4 regions of the Kocuria sp. CPCC 205231 genome follow, and region 4 is predicted to be linked to each of the others. Evidence: riboswitches for the same ligand, from Rfam matches in the RefSeq annotation. Region 4 holds a riboswitch; each other region holds the start of a gene.

Region 1 (4,662 bases), on a different contig from region 4:
TGTTCACGCCTCCATGAGTTGGGATTGTTGCGCCTGGTGGCTTTCCTCAGCCAGGCGGCGGGCACTCGGGGGGATGGCGCTGAGGACATCACTCATCGGCATCGGCAGCTCCCACGTCGGGATCCCACCATAGGTGCCCGAGGCGCCCGCTGAGGGTTGACCAATGACTCGGTAACCATGGTCACTGAGTCGGCTTAGACCTCAACCCGGCAACCCCTCACGGACGCGCCCAATGTCCTCATTCTGGACAACACTCGAGAGATCGTGACTACACCTGCGTACTGGAGTTGGTTGGTGAACGCTCGGTCTCATGAGCAGCGTCATCCGCCAAGATAGACGCGAACAATGTACATATATCCAATTCTGCTTACAACCATCTAAGCCGAAGTAGCCCTGACTACTGGGTGTCGGCCACATCTGTCGGAGCCGTCTGCCAAACTTACATGGTGACCAACGTGGATATTGCAAAGTTGAAGAGGCTGCGGGCCGCAGTTTCCAGCGCCCTTGAGCGCGTTCCCGAACAATCTGCCCATGGTTTGCCCCCTACATACAACTCGCTTCGCGAACAGGTGGCAGCCGCAGTGCCGCAGGGCCTGCTCGAAGAGCTTGAGCAGCTTGCACCTCCGATTGCCAGCACCGGTCGTGGGCCTCACGCTCTCATCGAGAGGGCTAATGACGGTGCGCAGGCATATGCGCGGTTGGCTGCGCTAAAGGGATGGCTGAGCGCCGTTATCGATGCGGAATAGGAGCAACATTGGGTACCGTCGAACTTGTGCGTCCGGTAACGGAAATGCGAGCGGCTATCATACGCGCGCGACTAGTCGGGGAGGAGATTCTGGGATCCGCTCCGGTTAACGAGACACACGTAAGCGACTTCCGTGACAAATATCTTTCCTGGGAGGGCAGGACCGCGGCAGTACTTGAAAACGGTTTCAAGGTCTCCGGGTTCCTTACTACCAGCCCAAAAGATGAATTCACCGGTACTGCGGTTTCGCTTCTCGACCTAAAGATCGCATCCACGACGATTCCCTGGGAACGTGTGCCGGAGGTGATTGCGGACATCAAAGAAAAGATTCGAGTTCTTGGAGCAGTCGAAGACCGCCTCGATGTATACGCCGAAGGGTCGCCGAGCTCGACACCACCGGACACGCCTGTTGACGCGCCAATCTTCTTGGTACACGGCCATGACATTGAGCGACGCGAAATAGTCCGACGCTTCTTGGAGACAGTGACTGATCGCGACGTCGTCGTATTGGCCGATCAAGCGAATCGAGGTCAGGACATTCTTGGTAAGCTACTTTCTCACGCACAGCGGGCCGTCTTCGCCGTAGTCCTTCTTACCCCTGATGATGACGGCGGGAAGCATGGGGCGGGAACGGTCTCCCCACGCGCACGGCAGAACGTTGTCTTTGAGCTAGGGCTTTTCATTGGACTGTTGGGCCGGGACAGAGTGGCGGCACTAAACGAACCCTCAATCGAGCTCCCCACAGACTTCTCAGGAGTTGCCTACATCCCAGTAAAGGGCGAGTCGTGGCAGATGGAACTAGCGCGCGAGCTAAAGGCTGCAGATATTAAAGTGTCCCTCGATAAGGCGCTTTGATCATATGGTTAAATATAAAATGCAGAATTCGATGAAAATACCACCGAAAGATGAGTAATTAGAAAACATAAAAACAGCACCAGGACCGATTCCACCGGTCGTCGCGACACCCTACTGAGGGGGATGTGGATGGCCAGACCGATTGGATGGTTGAAGAAGTTGACGGGACGATCGCCGAAGATCCCTCTGGGTGCGCCATTAACGCGGCGGAGTATCGAAGGCGAGTTCTAGAGACAGGTCACCACAGGACTTTTCTCGGTGGACTTGGCAGTAGCCGTCCGGACTGCTGCACGATCAGGTCACACCCTGACCTGGCTCAATGTCTCATAACTTGTATTATGTAAATTAATGAATCGATGAGATCTACTTTCTGCCTCCCTGCCCGCTCTGACGTGGGACAGATCCGACGTGAGGTGCCGGCTTCAGAGACTTCTGGGCGAGCGTGTACGGTCGGAGTAGTGACACGGGGTGCCGGTTTCATCCGGCTGAGATGACACCCGTTGAACCTGATCCAGTTCGTACTGGCGAAGGGATGTCCTACCAAGCCCGGCCGACGCCTCGTGCTTGCATCTTTTCGCCCTGATCCTCAGGGAACCTCATGCAGATCGCAAAACAGATCGTCCTCGTGACCGGCGGGGCCCGCGGCGTGGGCCGCCACATCGTGGAGGCCTTCGCCGCGCAGGGCGCGCAGGTGGTCATCAACTACCGCTCCAGTGCCACCGCCGCCCAAGAGCTCGCAAACCGCTTCGGCCCGGAGCGGGCCGTGGCCCTGCCTGCTGATGTCACGGATCCCGAACAGGTCTCCACCATGCTCGAGCGGACCCGGGAGCACTTCGGCGCTCCGGTCACCACCGTGGTGAACAACGCCCTGGTGGACTTCTCCTTCAACGGCGACGCCCGATCCCAGGCAGCAGTGATCGGCTGGGAGGAGTTCACCACCCAGTTCTCCGGTAGCGTCCGCGGGGCATTGAATACCACGCAGACGTGCCTGCCGGGAATGCAGGAGCAGGGTTTCGGGCGGATCGTGAACATCGGCACCAACCTGTTCCAGAACCCCGTCGTCCCGTATCACGACTACACCGCCGCAAAGGCGGCCCTGCTCTCGCTGACCCGGACCCTGGCCAAGGACCTGGGCCCCCACGGTGTCACGGTGAACATGGTCTCCGGTGGGCTGCTGCGCACCACCGACGCCAGTGCGGCCACCCCCGAGGAGGTCTTCGACCTCATCGCCGCCTCCACCCCGCTGGGCCGGGTCACCACCCCCGAGGAGTTCGCCGACACCGTCCTGTTCTTCGCCTCGCCCTGGGCGCGCTCGGTCACCGGGCAGAACCTGGTGGTCGACGGCGGACTGGTCATGGGATGAATCCGCCACCCATGAGCACACACCGGCAACTGCACCTCAACGCCTTCCTCTTCGGCGCCGGCCACCACAGCGCGGCCTGGCGGCGCCCCGACTCCCCCGCCGAGCACCTGGGCGAGATCTCCTACTGGGAGCGTCTGGCCCGCACGGCCGAGCGCGGTCTCTTCGACGCGGTATTCTTCGCCGACGGTCACAGCACCGGCGACGTCTCCTCCGGGCCCCGCTGGTTCCTCGAGCCGCTGACCACACTGTCGGCCATGGCCCAGGCCACCGAGCGGATCGGACTGGTCTGCACCATCTCGACCACCTTCTTCACCCCCTTCCACGCCGCCCGAATGCTCGCCTCCCTCGACCACATCAGCGGCGGACGGGCGGGGTGGAACGTGGTGACCTCCATGTTCGACGCCGAGGCCCGCAACCACAGCATGGAGGCCATGCCGGACCGAGAGCGGCGCTACGCCCGTGCCGAGGAGTTCGTGCAGGTCGCCCAGCAGCTGTGGGACTCCTGGGCCGAGGACGCCGTGCTCGCCGACCGGACCGGGCTCTACGCCGACCCCGCCCGGCTCCGCCCGGTGCACCACCGCGGAGAGCACTTCCAGGTGGACGGGCCCCTGACCGTGCCCCGAGCGCCCCAGGGCAGCCCGGTGCTCTTCCAGGCCGGGGCCTCCGGACCCGGACGGGATCTGGCCGCCCGGTACGCGGAAGGCATCTACGCGGTGGCCTACGACCTGCCCGCCGCCCGCGACTACTACACCGACATCAAGGCCCGTATCACCGCGGCCGGGCGGAACCCGGAGGCGGTGGCGGTGATGCCCGGGCTGGTCACCTACGTCGGCTCCACCGAGGCCGAAGCCCGAGCCCAGCAGGCCGCGGTCGACGCGCTGCTGCCCACCGACCAGTCGCTGGCCCAGCTGAGCACCTTCGTCCAGCAGGACTGCAGCGACTGGGAACTTGACGCCCCAGTTCCTCCACTGCCCGCGCTTGAGCAGTTCAGCGGACCCCAGGGCCGCTACGCCACCATTCTGCGGATCATCGAGGTGGAACAACCCACCGTTCGACAGCTGCTGGGTCGCCTGGCTGCCGGCGGCGGGCACTGCACCATAGTCGGCACTCCCGAACGCATCGCGGACCGGATCGAGCATTGGTTCCGCAGCGGAGCAGCCGACGGGTTCAACCTGATGCCCCCGACCCTGCCTGATGCCCTCGAGGACTTCGTCGACCACGTCGTGCCGGAACTGCAACGCCGCGGCCTCTTCCGCACCCACTACACCGCCGACACCCTCCGCGGGCACCTGGGATTCCCTTGCCCCACCTTTGGAGCGCCGGCCTGACCCCACCGGCAGCACAGCGAACCCGCGGGCGCGCACAAGCGCCCTTGAGCGGGACCATATCCATAATGCGGGCAGGTGGACCGGTAGCGAGACGTGTTGAGGCAGGACGAGTAACTTCCTGCCACGCCGGCAGATCAGTCGCTGGGGCGGCCGTGCGTGCACCTCCAGCGCCCGAGTCTCAACCCACAACCATGCGACGCCTTCGCCGACGAAGAGCCCCGGTGCACGACCCCGCGCCGTTCCATACCTCAGCTGTACGCGCGAATCTCTCATTAAACGAGAGTTCTCCATGCTGTCCTGCGTGAACGATGCCGGCGTCACGAGCTCGCCGATCCCACCGGTCCGCCGCGCACCCTGTTGCCACCTGGGCA
Region 2 (4,662 bases), on a different contig from region 4:
CGCCGAGGAGGCGGACGAACTCGAGCTCCTCGATCTCCCGCCGCACGGCCGCGGAGGCCTCCCACAGCTCGTCGGTGAACCGCTCCGGGCCCGTGCCCCAGCTCTCGAGGGCGTCCTGGACGTGGTGGAAGTGGTGGACGGGCCCGCTGCCGTGGCCGACCTCGAGGTCCCCGGCGGCCTCGAGGGCGCCGCGCAGCCAGTCCCGGGCGATCCGCAGGCTCCGGGGCCAGTCCCCGTGCCGGGCCTGGAGGGTGGCCAGGGCCGAGGAGAGGGAGCACCCGGTGCCGTGGGAGTTCTCGGTGGGCACGCGGGCGCCGTCGAACGCCACGAGGGGCTCGGGGGCGTCCGGGCCCACGAGCGCGTCGGGCGTCCGGTCCCCCGTGAGGTGCCCGCCCTTGACGAGCACCAGGGTGCCGTGGGCGCGGGCCACACGGTGGCCCTGCGCGAGGGCCTCGTCCCACGACGACGCCGTGTCCTCCCCGGCGAGCACGGCGAGCTCCTGCAGGTTCGGGGTGATCAGGTCGGCGAGGCCGAGCATCGAGCGCAGGGCGTCCTCGGCCTCGCGCTCCAGCAGGCGGCCCCCGGAGGTCGCGACCATGACGGGGTCCAGGACCACGACCGGCGGCCGGTGGGTCCCGAGCCACCGGGTGACGGCCTCGATGACCGGCACGGACCCGAGCATCCCGATCTTGACGGCGTCGATCTCGACGTCCTCGGCGACCGCGTCCAGCTGTGCCGAGAGGAACTCGACCGGCGGGACGTGGATGTCGCGCACGCCCACGGTGTTCTGCACGACGACGGCGGTGACGGCGCTCATCCCGTAGCCGCCCATCGCGGCGATCGACTTGAGGTCCGCGTGCTGGCCGGCCCCGCCCGTGGGGTCGGTGCCGGCGATGGCCAGGACGCGGGGCACGCGGGCGGTCACGGGGCCACCTCCCCGGCGGGCACGGCGGTGAAGGCCCGCAGGTAGCGGGCGGCCGCGGCGGCGGGGTCCGGGTCGGCGCAGATCCCGGAGACCACGGCCAGCCCCGCGGCGCCGGCGGCGCGCAGGCCGGGGGCGTCCTCGACCCGCACCCCGCCGATGGCCAGGCAGGGCAGGGCCGTGCGGGCCGCGGCGCGGGCGAAGCCCTCGACGCCCAGCGGCTCGGGGTGGTCGGGCTTGGTGCGGGTCGCCCGCACCGCCCCGACGCCCAGGTAGTCGACCGTCCCGGCCGGCAGCGCGGCGGCGGCATCGAGCTCCTCCGCCGTGGCGGCGCTGAGGCCGAGCACGGCCTGCGGGCCGCAGATCTCCCGGGCGAGCGCCACGGGCAGGTCCGACTGGCCCACGTGCACGCCGGCCACGGGGGCGCCGGCCGCGCGGGCGGCGAGGTACACGTCGGCGCGGTCGTCCACGAGCACGGGCACCTCCCGGCCCACGCGCTCGGCCACGGCCGTCAGCAGGGCGACGAGCTCGCGGACCGGGGCGTCCTTCTCCCGCACCTGGACCATGGTGGCTCCCCCGCGCACGGCGGCGGCCACGACGTCCGGGACCGTCCGGGGGGCGCTCAGGGCGGTGTCCGTCACCAGGTGCAGGGACAGGGCCGCGGGGTCGAGGCGCGGGCTCACCGGGCGACCTCCTCGCGCACGAGCTCCGCCCGGGCGGCGATCCCCTCCGGGGTGACGGCGTGCAGCCGGTCCAGCAGCGCCACGGCGAAGGAGCCGGGCCCGGCGGAGTCGGCGGCCGCGTCCTCGGCCGCCAGGGTGTACACCGTGGTGGCGGCCACCGCCGCGGCGGCCGGGTCCGTGCGCACGGCGGTGAACGCCGCCATGAGGGCGCCCAGGGCGCACCCGCCGCCGGTGATGCGGGTCAGCAGGGGCGTGCCGTGCGGCACCCGGACCACCGTGCCGTCCGGGGAGCGCACGAGGTCCACGGGCCCGGACACGGCCACCGCCGAGCCGGCCCGCTCGGCGAGCGCGGCGGCGGCGTCCCGGGCCGCGTCGACGCCGTGGGTCGCGTCCGTGCCGCGGCCGCCGGCGCCGCCGGCGAGGGCGATGACCTCGGAGGCGTTGCCGCGCACGATCGCCGGCTCGAACCCGAGCAGGTCGCGGGCCAGCGCCGTGCGCACGGGCAGGGCGCCCACCGCCACCGGGTCCAGGACCCAGGCCCGGCCCGCGCGGCGCCGGGCCCCGACGGCCTCGTAGGCGGCGCCGCGCTGCTCGGCGGTGGGCGTGCCGGTGTTGACGAGGAGGCCGTCGGCGAGCTCCGCGAAGACCCCGCCCTCGCCCTGGATGTCGGTCATCGCCGGGGACGCGCCCACGGCGAGCAGCACGTTGGCGGTGAAGTTGGTGACCACGGCGTTGGTGATGCACTGCACCAGCGGCGCCGCGGCGCGCAGGTCCGCCAGGGCCGCGGCGGCGTCCTCGGCGAGCGCGGGGTCCGGCGGCACCGGCCTCCCGGGTCCTGGTGTGCGGTCGGACGGGGGTACGGCATCGCGCATCTGCGACATCCCTTCGCTAGTACTGGCTAGATCAGGTTCGACGGGTGTGTTCTCAGCCGCTCGTGCGGCACCCCGTGTCTGGTGTCCTGCCAGTCTAGTCGTCGTGCGGGAGTCGGCACGGACCCCGCACGGGATCAGAACATGCCGTTGGCGTGGGCCATCCGCTCGGGCACCGGCTGCGCGACGCCCCAGTGCTCCACGATCCGGCCGTCGTCGAGGCGCCAGAGGTCGTAGCAGGCGACCGTTCCGGTGGATCCTCCGTCGCGGCTCCCTCCGGGAACGGCCTCCGCGACGGTCAGCACGAAGTTCCCCTCGCCGACCACGCGGCGCAGCCGCTGGTACGCGGGCTGCGGGCCGTCCGGCGTGCCGCCGGTGTGCTCGGTGCAGCCCCGGGGGCTCATGTGGTCCTGGACGGCGTGGCGGTCGCCCCCGACGAGGGCGGCCTCGACCCACTCGGCGGCGATGCGCTTGTTGTCCTGCGTCCGCTCGTGGTCCGTGACCGCGACGGGACCGTCGAGCTGGGGGCGGGCGCCGTCGGGGCCCGTGCGCAGGGGCTCGAGGACGTCCCAGTGCTCGGCGATCCGTCCGTCCTCCACCCGGAAGACGTCGAAGCCGACCAGCGGCTCCGGACCGAGCCCTTCGTACACCGAGTGGACGGCCACCGTCCCGTGGTCGTCGAGCATCCGGACCATGTCCACGCGGAAGTCGTCGGGCATGCTCTGCACGAACTGCCTGAGACCCTCGCGCCCGTCCGGCGCGAGCGGCGAGTGCTGGACGAAGTCCTCCGTGTAGTGACGGTCCACGGCCGACGGATCCCGGTGGACGAACAGTTCCGTGCCGGTGGTGCGGATGGTGTCTGCACTGGTCATGGCGATGCTCCCTGGAACGGGCGGCCGCTCTCCCGGCGGACGGGACGGCGGCCCCGGGTGTGCTGTGGTGCGCACCACGGTACGCCGCCGCGCGGAGGGCGGGCAGGCCGGGGCGGTCCGTGACGGTCCGCGACGACGGAGGACCCCGACCGTGCCGGTCGGGGTCCTCCGTGGTGCTGCTCGGCGGGGCGGGTCAGCCCCGGTCGGCGGGCCGGCCGCTGGTGAGGTCCTCGGCCTTGACGCCGACGCCGACGACGGTCGGCGCCCGGCGGGAGGACTCCTCCGGGGCGCGCTGGGCGACGGTCCTCGCCTCGTGCCGGGCGCCCTCCGCGGCGGCCGCCCGGCCGGCGGTCACCTCGGCCTCGCCGGGCCGCGCCGCCGGGGCAGAGGCCCGCCGCGAGCGCCGCCGGGGTCGCACTGGCTCGACGTCCGCCTGCTCCGCGGCGACCGCCGCGGCGGGAGCGGGCGCCTGCCGCTCCGTGCGCTCCTGTGCCGTGCTCTCCTGGGCCGGGGCCTCCGCCGCGGCGGTGGCCCCCTCCGCGGCGTCATCCGCACCGGTGACCGCCTCGGCGGCGGCCTCCGGGGCGGCGGAGCCGGCGTCCGGTCCCCGCTGCCCGAAGACCTCCGCGAGGGAGTCCAGGCTCAGCGGCCGGGCCTCGGCGGGCTCGACGACCACGGCGTGGCCCTGCGGCAGCTCGATGACCTCGCCGTTGATGGTCAGGCGCGAGCCCTGCTCGCCCGGCGCCTCCTCGGCGGGGAGCTGCTCCGGGGCGGCGGGGGCGGTGTCCTCCCCCTCCTCCGGCTGCTGCTCGGCGGCGGTGTCCCCGCCCTGGCCACGTCCGCGGCTGCGCTTGCCGCGGCGCTTCTTCCGGGAGCGCCCCGAGCCCTCGGGCCGGGACTCCGCCGGCTGGGCGGCCTCCTCGGCGCGCTCCGGCTCGTCCGCGGCCGCCTCCTCGTGGTGGGTGGCGGCGGCGATCGTCGCGAACGCCGTCCGCGCGGCCTCGGCCTTGGCCCTCTCCGCGGGATCGGCCTCGGCGGAGCGCTGCTCCGTCCGGGCGGGCTGCTGCTCGTTGCGGCCCCCGCGGCCGCGCTTGCGCTCCGTGCGGTTCGGCCGCTGGTCGCGGGACTCGCTCGTGGCACCGCCGGAGCGGCCCTCGAGCGGGTGGTCGTGGACCACCACGCCGCGGCCGGCGCAGTGCTCGCACGGCTCGGAGAACACCTCCAGCAGTCCGGTGCCCATGCGCTTGCGGGTCATCTGCACGAGGCCCAGCGAGGTCACCTCCGCCACCTGGTGCTTGGTGCGGTCCCGGCCCAGG
Region 3 (4,662 bases), on a different contig from region 4:
GGGCGGTGGGGCGCCGTTGTGCTCAGTCTTCGGTGTGGAGGTGGCGTTGCAGCCACAGGGTCAGCCACAGCTTCAGTCTGATCTCGTCCCAGTCCGGGGCGTTCACGACCAGCGCGGCGGGCCCGTAGCGGTGGACCGAGGTAACCCCGTCGCGGTCGCTGAGCTCGGCGATCAGTTGCTTCACGGTCTCCGGGTGGTCCTCGGTGAGGTCGGGTCGCAGCCCGACGTCGAAGCAGTCGACGTCGGCGACCACGCACACCAGCGGATCCTCGGCCGTCTCGGCCGCCGGGCCTTCACCGCGCAGCGCCGCGATGGTGTGTCGGGTGTGGTGGAGCATCTCGGTTCCGCTCATCGGGTCGCGGCCGTGGGCGGACTGGTAGGCGCTGTAGAGCGGAATCCCGGGGAGGAAGATCTGGTGGTTGCCGGCGACGAGCACCGGGTAGTTGCGCATGGGATAGCTGTCGAGGCGGTGTTCGCCGATGCGCCACTGCACACCGGGGACCGCGGCGGTGATGATCTGGGCGAGGTAGGAGGTGAACCCGTCGACCAGGGCCAGCGTCTGGGCCGGTGGGTGGGGGTCCACCAGCATCCCGTGGCGGGCCCAGCTGGGCCACCCGGGGCGGGTCGGGTCCTGAGCCAAGGACCGGGGATCGACCCCGTACTCGGAGGCCCGGGCGGTGATCCACTCCCACACCGGGGCGAGTGAGTCCACCGTGCCGTCCAGCATCATCTGCGGATCCAGGCCGTGGGCGGCCAGCACGGAGCGCAGGTGCGCCAGTCCTGCGGGGCGTTCGGTGCGGAACTCCTCGAGCGCGTCGGCGGCCTGGGACTGCGTCATCGACTCGTAGAGCAGCTCCGTCATGACGTTACTGTAAGTGCCTGCCCTGCTGGGCGTCGACGCCGGTGGCGGGGCTGGTCCTGCCGGCTCAGGCGGAGGTGAGGGGTCAGGCCGCGCGGCGGGGGCGATCCCCTCATGCCTGCCCTGGTGGGGCCGGTGCAGGAGGAAAGGCCGTGGTGTTGTTGGCGCGGTGGATGCGCAGGATCACCCGTGCACTGGTACGGTCTCTTCTTCGAGGTCGTTGAGCACCCATTCCGAGAGTTGTCCGGCTGGGACGACGATCGTGGTTTCCCGCAGCTGCAGCGCATCTTGGGTCGACAGGGACCTTTCCGGGCTGTCGGCGTCGTGGGCGGCCAGTGCTGCGAGGTAGCCGCCGGCCAGTGCCTTGCTCCAGGCCGGGTAGTGGGTGTAGCAGGAGTGGGCGGGGTCGGGGCTGCGCACCTCCAGCCACCGTGCCGGCTCGGGCAGATCAACGGTGGCGGGCATCGGGCACTGGTGCAGAACCCAGGTGACCTCGGCCCACCGGCCCGCGGGGGTTTCGATCATGGGGTAGTAGGTGGCGACCCATTGCGTGGGGGAGTGGGCGTGCAGCTCGACTGCAAGGGCCCTGGAGATGTTCATGCCAACTTCCTGTGCACGGCGGAAAGATTGTGTGCCGGTCCTGGTGCCGGTCTGGGTCCAGGCCGCGTCACCGGGCCCGAGGAGAGCATAATGAGAGTTCCTCAGAATAGGCAGTGAGTCGATCATTATGGAAGCAAGCTGAGCGATCTGATTCCCGCCCGTCTTGCCGGCCATGGGTTGCGAGACGTCACGCCGGACGACTTCGGCGGCCATGAATGGTTGCGGTTTTCCGCGGCTCGGTGTGACTCGTCGGAGATGAACGGCGCCCTTCTCGAGGATCCGAGTGGCGGGGTGCGAGACAGCTTGCCCGGGGCCGGCTGTCGGCATCCGGCCGGCACTGCGCCCCTGGGAGTCGTTCTGGTCCCAGGGGCGCGACGTCTGTGCCGGCGTCAACTGCTTGGTGCTGCTGGGGGGTCCTCAGGTGGTGGAGACCGTGGGGGCGTCCAGGTAGACCTTGGATCCGGCGGCCCGGAACTGGGCGGACTTCTCCTGCATTCCGGCGATGGCTTCCTGTGCGGCGGTGCCGCCGAACTGGTCGCGGATGTCCTGGGAGATGCGCATGGAGCAGAACTTCGGCCCGCACATCGAGCAGAAGTGGGCGGTCTTGGCCGGTTCGGCCGGCAGGGTCTCGTCGTGGAAGGCCTCGGCGGTGTCCGGGTCCAGGGACAGGGCGAACTGGTCCCGCCACCGGAACTCGAAGCGGGCCTTCGACAGCGCGTCGTCCCGCTCGGTGGCCCCGGGGTGGCCCTTGGCCAGATCCGCGGCGTGGGCGGCGATCTTGTAGGTGATCACCCCGGTCTTCACGTCGTCCTTGTTCGGCAGCCCGAGGTGCTCTTTCGGGGTGACGTAGCACAGCATGGCCGTGCCGTAGCGGGCGATCTCGGTGGCCCCGATCGCGGAGGTGATGTGGTCATAGCCCGGGGCGATGTCGGTGACCAGCGGGCCCAGGGTGTAGAACGGGGCGCCGTGGCACAGTTCCTGCTGCCGCTCGACGTTCTCCCGCACCAGATGCAGCGGGATGTGACCGGGGCCCTCGACCATGACCTGCACGTCGTGCTCCCAGGCCCGGGCGGTGAGCTCGGCCAGGGTGTCCAGCTCGGCGAACTGGGCGGCGTCGTTGGCGTCGGCGATCGACCCGGGGCGCAGCCCATCGCCCAGGGAGAAGGCGACGTCGTAGCGGGCGAAGATCGTACAAAGCTCCTCGAAGTGGGTGTAGAGGAAGTTCTCCTGGTGGTGGGCCAGGCACCACCCGGCCATGATCGACCCGCCCCGGGAGACGATCCCGGTGACCCGCTCGGCGGTCAGCGGCACGTAGCGCAGCAGCACCCCGGCGTGGACGGTCATGTAGTCCACGCCTTGTTCGCACTGCTCGATCACGGTGTCGCGGAAGATCTCCCAGGTCAGGGCGTTGGCTTCCCCGTTGACCTTTTCCAGGGCCTGATAGATGGGCACGGTGCCGATGGGCACCGGGGAGTTGCGGATGATCCACTCCCGGGTGGTGTGGATGTCATCGCCGGTGGACAGGTCCATCACGGTGTCGGCCCCCCAACGAGTGGCCCACTGCATCTTGTCCACCTCCTCGGCGATCGAGCTGGTGACCGCGGAGTTGCCGATGTTGGCGTTGATCTTCACCAAGAACGCCCGCCCGATAATCATCGGCTCGGCCTCGGGGTGGTTGATGTTGGCCGGGATGATCGCCCGACCCGCCGCCAGCTCGGAGCGGACCAGCTCGACGTCGCAGTTCTCCCGCAGGGCCACGAACCGCATCTCCTCGGTGATGACCCCGGCCCGGGCGTAGTGCATCTGCGTGACCGTCCGGCCCTCCCGTCCCCGCAGAGGCACCGGGCGGGCGCCCTTCCATTCCTGGGAGGCTTCACCACGCCGGATCGCGGAGCGGCCGTCGTCGAGCAGGTTCCGCTCCCGCCCCAAGTAGGTCTCGACGTCCTCCCGGCCTTGGATCCAGGAGGCCCGCAGCGGTGGGAGTCCGACCACCGGGTCGCTGCCCGGGCCGGCCGTGCGGTAGACCCGTAGCGGCGGGTTCGCCGCCCCGCCCGGGGAGTCCGCCAGGGTGATCTCGGTGACCGGCACGTGGAGATCGCGCTCGGTGTCGTGGGCATACGACAGGGCGTGCGCATTCGATGCACTCATGGGAAATGTTCCTACTTCCTTCGCCGGCATTACCCGGACAGGTTCGACGGTCGCAGGCTGCCTCAGCCCGATCTCAGCCCCTGCAATGGGGCTCCCGTGTGGACGGCACCGACCCTAACACCTGCGTGACCACCGTCACCACCCAGACGACCACCGCATCGAGCACCACTCCTCTTTTCCTCCAGGACCGAGGCGACTCGGCTTTCGCAGTCGGCCGAGGCGGCGCTCAGGCGTGATCGGTCGATGAGCCGGGACCGGCAGCCTCGGCAGGAACGTCGTCGGTTTCCTCCGGCTCCGAGACGGTCGTGGCCTTGGTGCGGTTGCCGGTGATGACCACACCCTCGGTGGTGAGATCAACGCAGAGCATGCCGTCCTCCACGAACGGCTTCCACCGCCTCGTAGCGGTGGTGTCGATCCCGTAGTGCTGGGCGAACGCGGTGGCCGAGACAATGGCCTGCCCCGGCCCGCGCTTAGAACCGGTGCGAACCGCATAGGCATGCGGGGACGAGTCATCGGCTGGGCGCAGAGCCATGACCTGACGATCCTGGTCGTAGAGCAACTCCACCGTCTCAGTATTGCCGAGCAGGTCATGGGCGGCCTTGTTCAGCGAGATCACGCCTCGCTTCTGAATCGTGACACTGGGCGCCTTCGCCAACGGAGTCATCCTCTTGTCGAACACCTCAAAAGGCACCAAGCTCTCCCATCCATCGAACATCTGTAGACCAAATCAACAATGCCCAGCGTAGTCATTGCGCCGCAGGTTCGACCACGTTCTGCGCCCATGCTATGCATGCCCTGCACGGCGCGCATCTGCCCAAGCGCTTCGAACGCCCCCGGGTCTGTCACACAACACCGGAATCGAACCCTTTGTATGACCTAGGATAAGTAACGGGTTAAGTGACATTAAAGGGAGGTCGGCGGATTCGCGACCGCCTTGTCACGCAAACGGTCGTATAAGTGATGGAGGATCAGTGCCATGCTGGTGGGCTACATGCGGGTGTCGAAGGCCGACGGGTCGCAGACCACCGACCTGCAGCGCGACGCGCTGCTGGGCG
Region 4 (4,662 bases):
TGAAGGAGCGGGGCGCCACGGTCGCCACGGACGCGAGCGCCGCGGCCAGGGCCGGCTCGTCGTCGAAGACCACCGCGGTGTGGAACAGGCCGGCCTGCCCGCGGCGGGCCGGCGGGAGCTCCTTGACCTGGCGCAGCCGCACGACCGTCCGGCCGTCCCGGCCCAGGACCGCGGTGTCCCCGGCGTGGGCGAGCACGTCGAGGGTGACGGCGTCCGAGTAGTAGGCGACCATCGTGTCCAGGTCGGAGACCAGCAGCTCCACCGCGCCCATCCGGGTGTCCGCGGACAGCAGGTCCTCGGCGGGGCGCTTCGTCAGGCTCTGGGGAGCGGGGTTCTGGGGAAAGATCGGCATCGCGGGGTTCTCCGTCGGCAGGGGCGGCGCATTGGTTGATATGTCCCCAAGAATAGCCTCAGAAGCTTTCCGGTGCAAGTAAATGGTGGTGCTGTGGGCTCAGAGGATGAAGATCAGGGCGGCGATCACCGCCAGGATGCCCAGGAAGACGAATCCCCACGCCTTGAGGTTGTCGGAGTCGTCCTCCTCGGGCTCTGCCGGGCGCGGCGGCCACCCGCCGGGGCCGGGCCCGAACACCGGCCCGGAGGCGCCTTGGGTGCCGGCACCAGTACCGCCCGGGCCGGGTGCCCCGGGTTCGGGGTGCTGGCCCGGGAACTGCCCGGGCGGCGGCGGGGCCGGGCTCGCGGGGCTCACCCCCCACTGGGGGTTCCCCGGTGAGCCCGCCGGAGGGGCGCCGGGCGGGGGTGTTCCCGGGCGGATGTCACCGTCCGCGGCCGGGCCGGCCGCGGAGGAGGATCCCGCGGTCGGACCCGGCGCCGGGGGAGCCGCCGGCGGCAGGGTCTCGCCCGAGAGCACGGGGCCGTCCTCGCGGTGGCCCCGCTCCGCCTCGTTCAGCAGGGTCACGAACTGCTCGAGCGGCTCGGACCCGTCGTGCTCCCGCGCCAGGAAGCGCTCGGCGCGGCGGCGCACCACCTTGTAGACGCGCCCGTCGTCGGGGATGCCCAGGTCCCGGGCGGCCCGGGCCACGGCCAGCGGGGGCTGCTCCGGCAGGGGGTTGGTGCCCCACTCCAGGAGCCCGGTCAGCAGCGGGCGCTCGAGCACGGCAGCCAGGGCCGCCCGGGCGCCCGGCACCCGGGTCAGCTCCAGCAGCCCGCTCGGCGGCGCGGACGGGCACCCCGGCACGTCGCTGGGCAGCCGGGCGGCGCGCTCCAGCCAGAAGGTGTCGCCGAAGAGGGTGGCGAGCAGCACGGCGGCGGCGAGCCGGTCGTCGCTCGGGGCGGCGTCCTCCGGGAGGCCCTGCTCCCAGTGCGTGCCGAGGGCGCGGCGGGCGGGCTCACCGGCCAGCCGGACGCGCAGCTGCGCGTCCTCCGGGCCGCGGGCGGTCTCCGCGGGGCGCTCCACCGCGTGCCGCACCTGGGGGTCGAGCTCGGGGTCCATGGGCCACCTCTCCGTCGTCGTCCTGCGTCCATGCTCTCAGAACGTGCTGGACGGCGGCGGGGAGCCGACGGTGAGGCGGGCGGGGGGCCGCCCCGGGCTCAGGCGGGGAGCAGACCGCGCAGCTGCCCGGCGGCGGTGCGGGGATCGGGGGCCTCGGTGACGGCGCGGACGACGACGACGCCGCGCGCCCCGGCCTCCAGCACCTGCGGGAGCCGCGTCTCGTCGATGCCGCCGATGGCGAACCACGGCACGGGCAGGACCTCCGGGTCCGCGTCCAGCCGGGCCTCCGTCAGCTCGGCGACCGCGCGGACGAACTCCAGCCCGGTGGCCGGGCGCCCCGGCTTGGTGGGCGTGGCCCAGACGGGGCCGGTGCAGAAGTAGTCGACGTCCGAATCCTCCAGCGCCGCCGTGGCCTGTCCGAGGTCGTGGGTGGAGCGCCCGATCAGCACGTCGGGGCCCAGGAGCCGCCGGGCCTGGGCGGGGCTGAGGTCGTGCTGGCCCACGTGGAAGACGTCGGCGCCCACGAGCGTGGCGATGTCGGCGCGGTCGTTGACCGCGAACAGGGTGTCGTACTCGGCGGCCACCCGGCCCAGCAGCTCCAGCGCGGCGATCTCCTCGTCCGCGTCGATGCTCTTGTCCCGCAGCTGGACGACGTCAGCGCCGCCGGCACAGACGGCGTGCAGGAAGTCCTCGAGGTCGCCCCGGTCCCGGCGGGCGTCCGTGCACACGTACAGCCGGGCGGCGAGGAGTCTGGCCGTCCGGGTCTCTCGCAGGGAGGACTCGGCGGGGGCGGAGGCATCACGGGTAGGCTGGGTCACACGCTGATGATAGGTCAGCGGTTCTGCGGGAGCCCCACCGGGGGCTGAGAGGGCGTCCAGCGCCGACCGCCACACCTGATGCGGGTCATGCCGCCGGAGGAAAGGACGTTCCCTGTGACTGCCGCGCACCCCGCCCCCACGACCGCGCCCCACCCGCTGGTCGACCGGCCCGAGCACGTCCGCGCCGACGTCGCCGTCGTCGGCGCCGGGGTGATCGGCCTGGCCACCGCCTGGGAGCTGCGCCGCCGCGGCCGCTCGGTGGTCGTGGTGGACCCCGAGCCGGGCTCCGGCGCCAGCCGCGCCGCGGCCGGGATGCTCGCCCCGGTGAGCGAGGTCCAGTACCAGCAGGAGCCCCTGTACCCCCTCATGACCGCCTCGGCCGCCGAGTACCCGGCGTTCGTGGCCGCCCTCGAGCAGGCCGCCGGCGGGACGGTGGGCCACCGGGCCACCGAGACCCTCGTGTGCGGCGTGGACGCCGCCGACCGGCAGGCCCTGACGGACCTCCGCGAGCTGCAGGGGCGCCACGGCATGACCGTGGAGCAGCTGACCCTGCGCGCCGCCCGCACCCTCGAGCCGGCCCTGAGCCCGCGGCTGTCCGCCGCGCTGCGGATCCCCGACGACCACCAGGTGGACCCGCGCCGCCTCGTGGCGGGGCTGCTCGCGGCCCTCGTCGCCCCGGAGCTCCCGGAGCTCCCGGAGCCCGCCGGGCCCTCGCAGGCCCCCGGGGTCCCGCCCGTGCGCGACGGCGGACCGGCCCGCCTCGTCCACGGGCTCGCCACGGGGCTGCGCCGCCACGCCGAGGGCGCGGCGACGGGCGTCCGCCTGGCCGGCGGCGGGATGGTCTCCGCGACCTGGACGGTCCTCGCCCCGGGCGCCGGGCTCGGCGAGCTCGAGGGGCTGCCGGAGGACTGGCACCCGCCGCTGCGGCCGGTGCACGGGGACATCCTGCGCGCCCGGGTCCCCGCCGGGGCGCCGGAGCTGCTCGAGCGCACCGTCCGCGGCCTGGTGCACGGGGTGCCCGTCTACCTGGTGCCCCGCGCCGACGGGACCGTGGTGATCGGGGCGACCTCCCGCGAGGACGACCTGAGCGGCCCCAGCGCCGGCGGCGTGTTCCGGCTGCTGCGCGACGCCCAGGCGCTCGTGCCCGGCGTCGCCGACCTCGAGCTGATCGAGGTGCTGGCCCGCGCCCGGCCCGGCACCCCGGACGACATCCCGTACCTCGGCCGGGTCCGCGACCCGGACGGCTCGCCGGTGCCGGGGCTCGTGGTCTCCACCGGCTACTTCCGCCACGGCGTCCTGCTCGCCCCGCTGGCCGCCCGGCTCGCCGCGCAGCTGGTGGCCGGCGGGTCCGGAGCCGATCCGGCCGCCGACGCCGAGCACCTCGCCACCACCGACCCGCACCGCTTCGACCGCCCCGTCGAGGCCCGTCCAGGGGATCCCGCGCCGGCCGCCGCCGGGCCCGGGCCCCGGAGCAGGAGCACCCGATGACCGCCATCACCCTCAACGGCCGCCCGCACCGCGTGGCGGCGGAGGCGACCGTCGTCGACCTCGTCGCCGAGACCGTCGGCCGGGCCCTGGGGCCCGACGGCGCCCCGCTGGACGGCGGGCGCCTCGGCGTGGCCGTCGCCGTGGACGCCGCGGTCGTGCCCCGCAGCCGCTGGCGGCGGACCCCCGTGGCGGAGGGCCAGTCGATCGAGATCATCACCGCCGTCCAGGGAGGCTGACGTGACCGTCCCGCACCCCGACCCGCACCGCGACCCGCTCGTGCTCGACGGCACGGAGCTGGGCTCCCGGCTGATCATGGGCACCGGCGGCCTGAGCTCGCTGCACACCCTCGAGCAGGCGCTGCTGGCCTCCGGCACCGAGCTGACCACCGTGGCCCTGCGCCGCTACGCCCCCGGCCAGGGCGACTCCCTCTTCGCGCTGCTCGAGCGCAACGACATCCGGATCCTGCCCAACACCGCCGGGTGCTACACCGCCCGGGACGCGCTGCTGACCGCCGAGCTCGGCCGGGAGGCCCTCGAGACCGACTGGGTCAAGCTCGAGGTGATCGCGGACGAGGACACCCTGCTGCCCGACGTCGTGGAGCTCCTCGACGCCACCGAGCAGCTCGTGGCCCGCGGCTTCAAGGTCTTCGCCTACACCTCCGACGACCCGGCCGTCGCCCGCCGCCTCGAGGACCTCGGCGCGGCCGCGGTGATGCCCCTGGGGGCTCCCATCGGCACCGGGCTGGGCATCCTCAACCCGCACAACATCGAGCTCATCGCCTCCCGGGCCTCCGTGCCCGTGGTGCTCGACGCCGGGATCGGCACCGCCTCCGAGGCCGCCCTGGCCATGGAGCTGGGCTGCGACGCCGTGCTGCTGGCCAGCGCCGTCACCCGCGCCCAGGACCCG

What was found. Region 4 has a riboswitch for thiamine pyrophosphate ahead of RF640_RS02995 (FAD-dependent oxidoreductase). Riboswitches for the same ligand answer to the same signal wherever they lie in the genome.
Region 1: linked by a shared signal. The riboswitch ahead of RF640_RS18395 (3-oxoacyl-ACP reductase) and the one ahead of RF640_RS02995 (FAD-dependent oxidoreductase) in region 4 are both predicted to bind thiamine pyrophosphate.
Region 2: linked by a shared signal. The riboswitch ahead of thiM (hydroxyethylthiazole kinase) and the one ahead of RF640_RS02995 (FAD-dependent oxidoreductase) in region 4 are both predicted to bind thiamine pyrophosphate.
Region 3: linked by a shared signal. The riboswitch ahead of thiC (phosphomethylpyrimidine synthase ThiC) and the one ahead of RF640_RS02995 (FAD-dependent oxidoreductase) in region 4 are both predicted to bind thiamine pyrophosphate.

What each region holds. Positions count from the first base shown of each region.
Region 1 is NZ_JAVKPP010000033.1:352-5,013, forward strand. It holds gene RF640_RS18385 (hypothetical protein) at 444-746, shown strand; gene RF640_RS18390 (TIR domain-containing protein) at 755-1,600, shown strand; TPP riboswitch at 2,055-2,150, shown strand; gene RF640_RS18395 (3-oxoacyl-ACP reductase) at 2,199-2,963, shown strand; gene RF640_RS18400 (LLM class flavin-dependent oxidoreductase) at 2,975-4,291, shown strand.
Region 2 is NZ_JAVKPP010000012.1:45,732-50,393, reverse strand. It holds gene RF640_RS13180 (bifunctional hydroxymethylpyrimidine kinase/phosphomethylpyrimidine kinase) at 1-925, opposite strand, end outside; gene thiE (thiamine phosphate synthase) at 922-1,605, opposite strand; gene thiM (hydroxyethylthiazole kinase) at 1,602-2,426, opposite strand; TPP riboswitch at 2,469-2,562, opposite strand; gene RF640_RS13165 (nuclear transport factor 2 family protein) at 2,612-3,346, opposite strand; gene RF640_RS13160 (Rne/Rng family ribonuclease) at 3,540-4,662, opposite strand, start outside.
Region 3 is NZ_JAVKPP010000023.1:19,517-24,178, forward strand. It holds gene RF640_RS17385 (hypothetical protein) at 23-862, opposite strand; gene RF640_RS17390 (hypothetical protein) at 1,043-1,459, opposite strand; gene thiC (phosphomethylpyrimidine synthase ThiC) at 1,877-3,607, opposite strand; TPP riboswitch at 3,606-3,715, opposite strand; gene RF640_RS17400 (hypothetical protein) at 3,834-4,223, opposite strand; gene RF640_RS17405 (recombinase family protein) at 4,584-4,662, shown strand, end outside.
Region 4 is NZ_JAVKPP010000002.1:291,870-296,531, reverse strand. It holds gene RF640_RS03010 (VOC family protein) at 1-352, opposite strand, end outside; gene RF640_RS03005 (hypothetical protein) at 452-1,450, opposite strand; gene thiE (thiamine phosphate synthase) at 1,549-2,178, opposite strand; TPP riboswitch at 2,284-2,387, shown strand; gene RF640_RS02995 (FAD-dependent oxidoreductase) at 2,383-3,756, shown strand; gene thiS (sulfur carrier protein ThiS) at 3,753-3,992, shown strand; gene RF640_RS02985 (thiazole synthase) at 3,994-4,662, shown strand, end outside.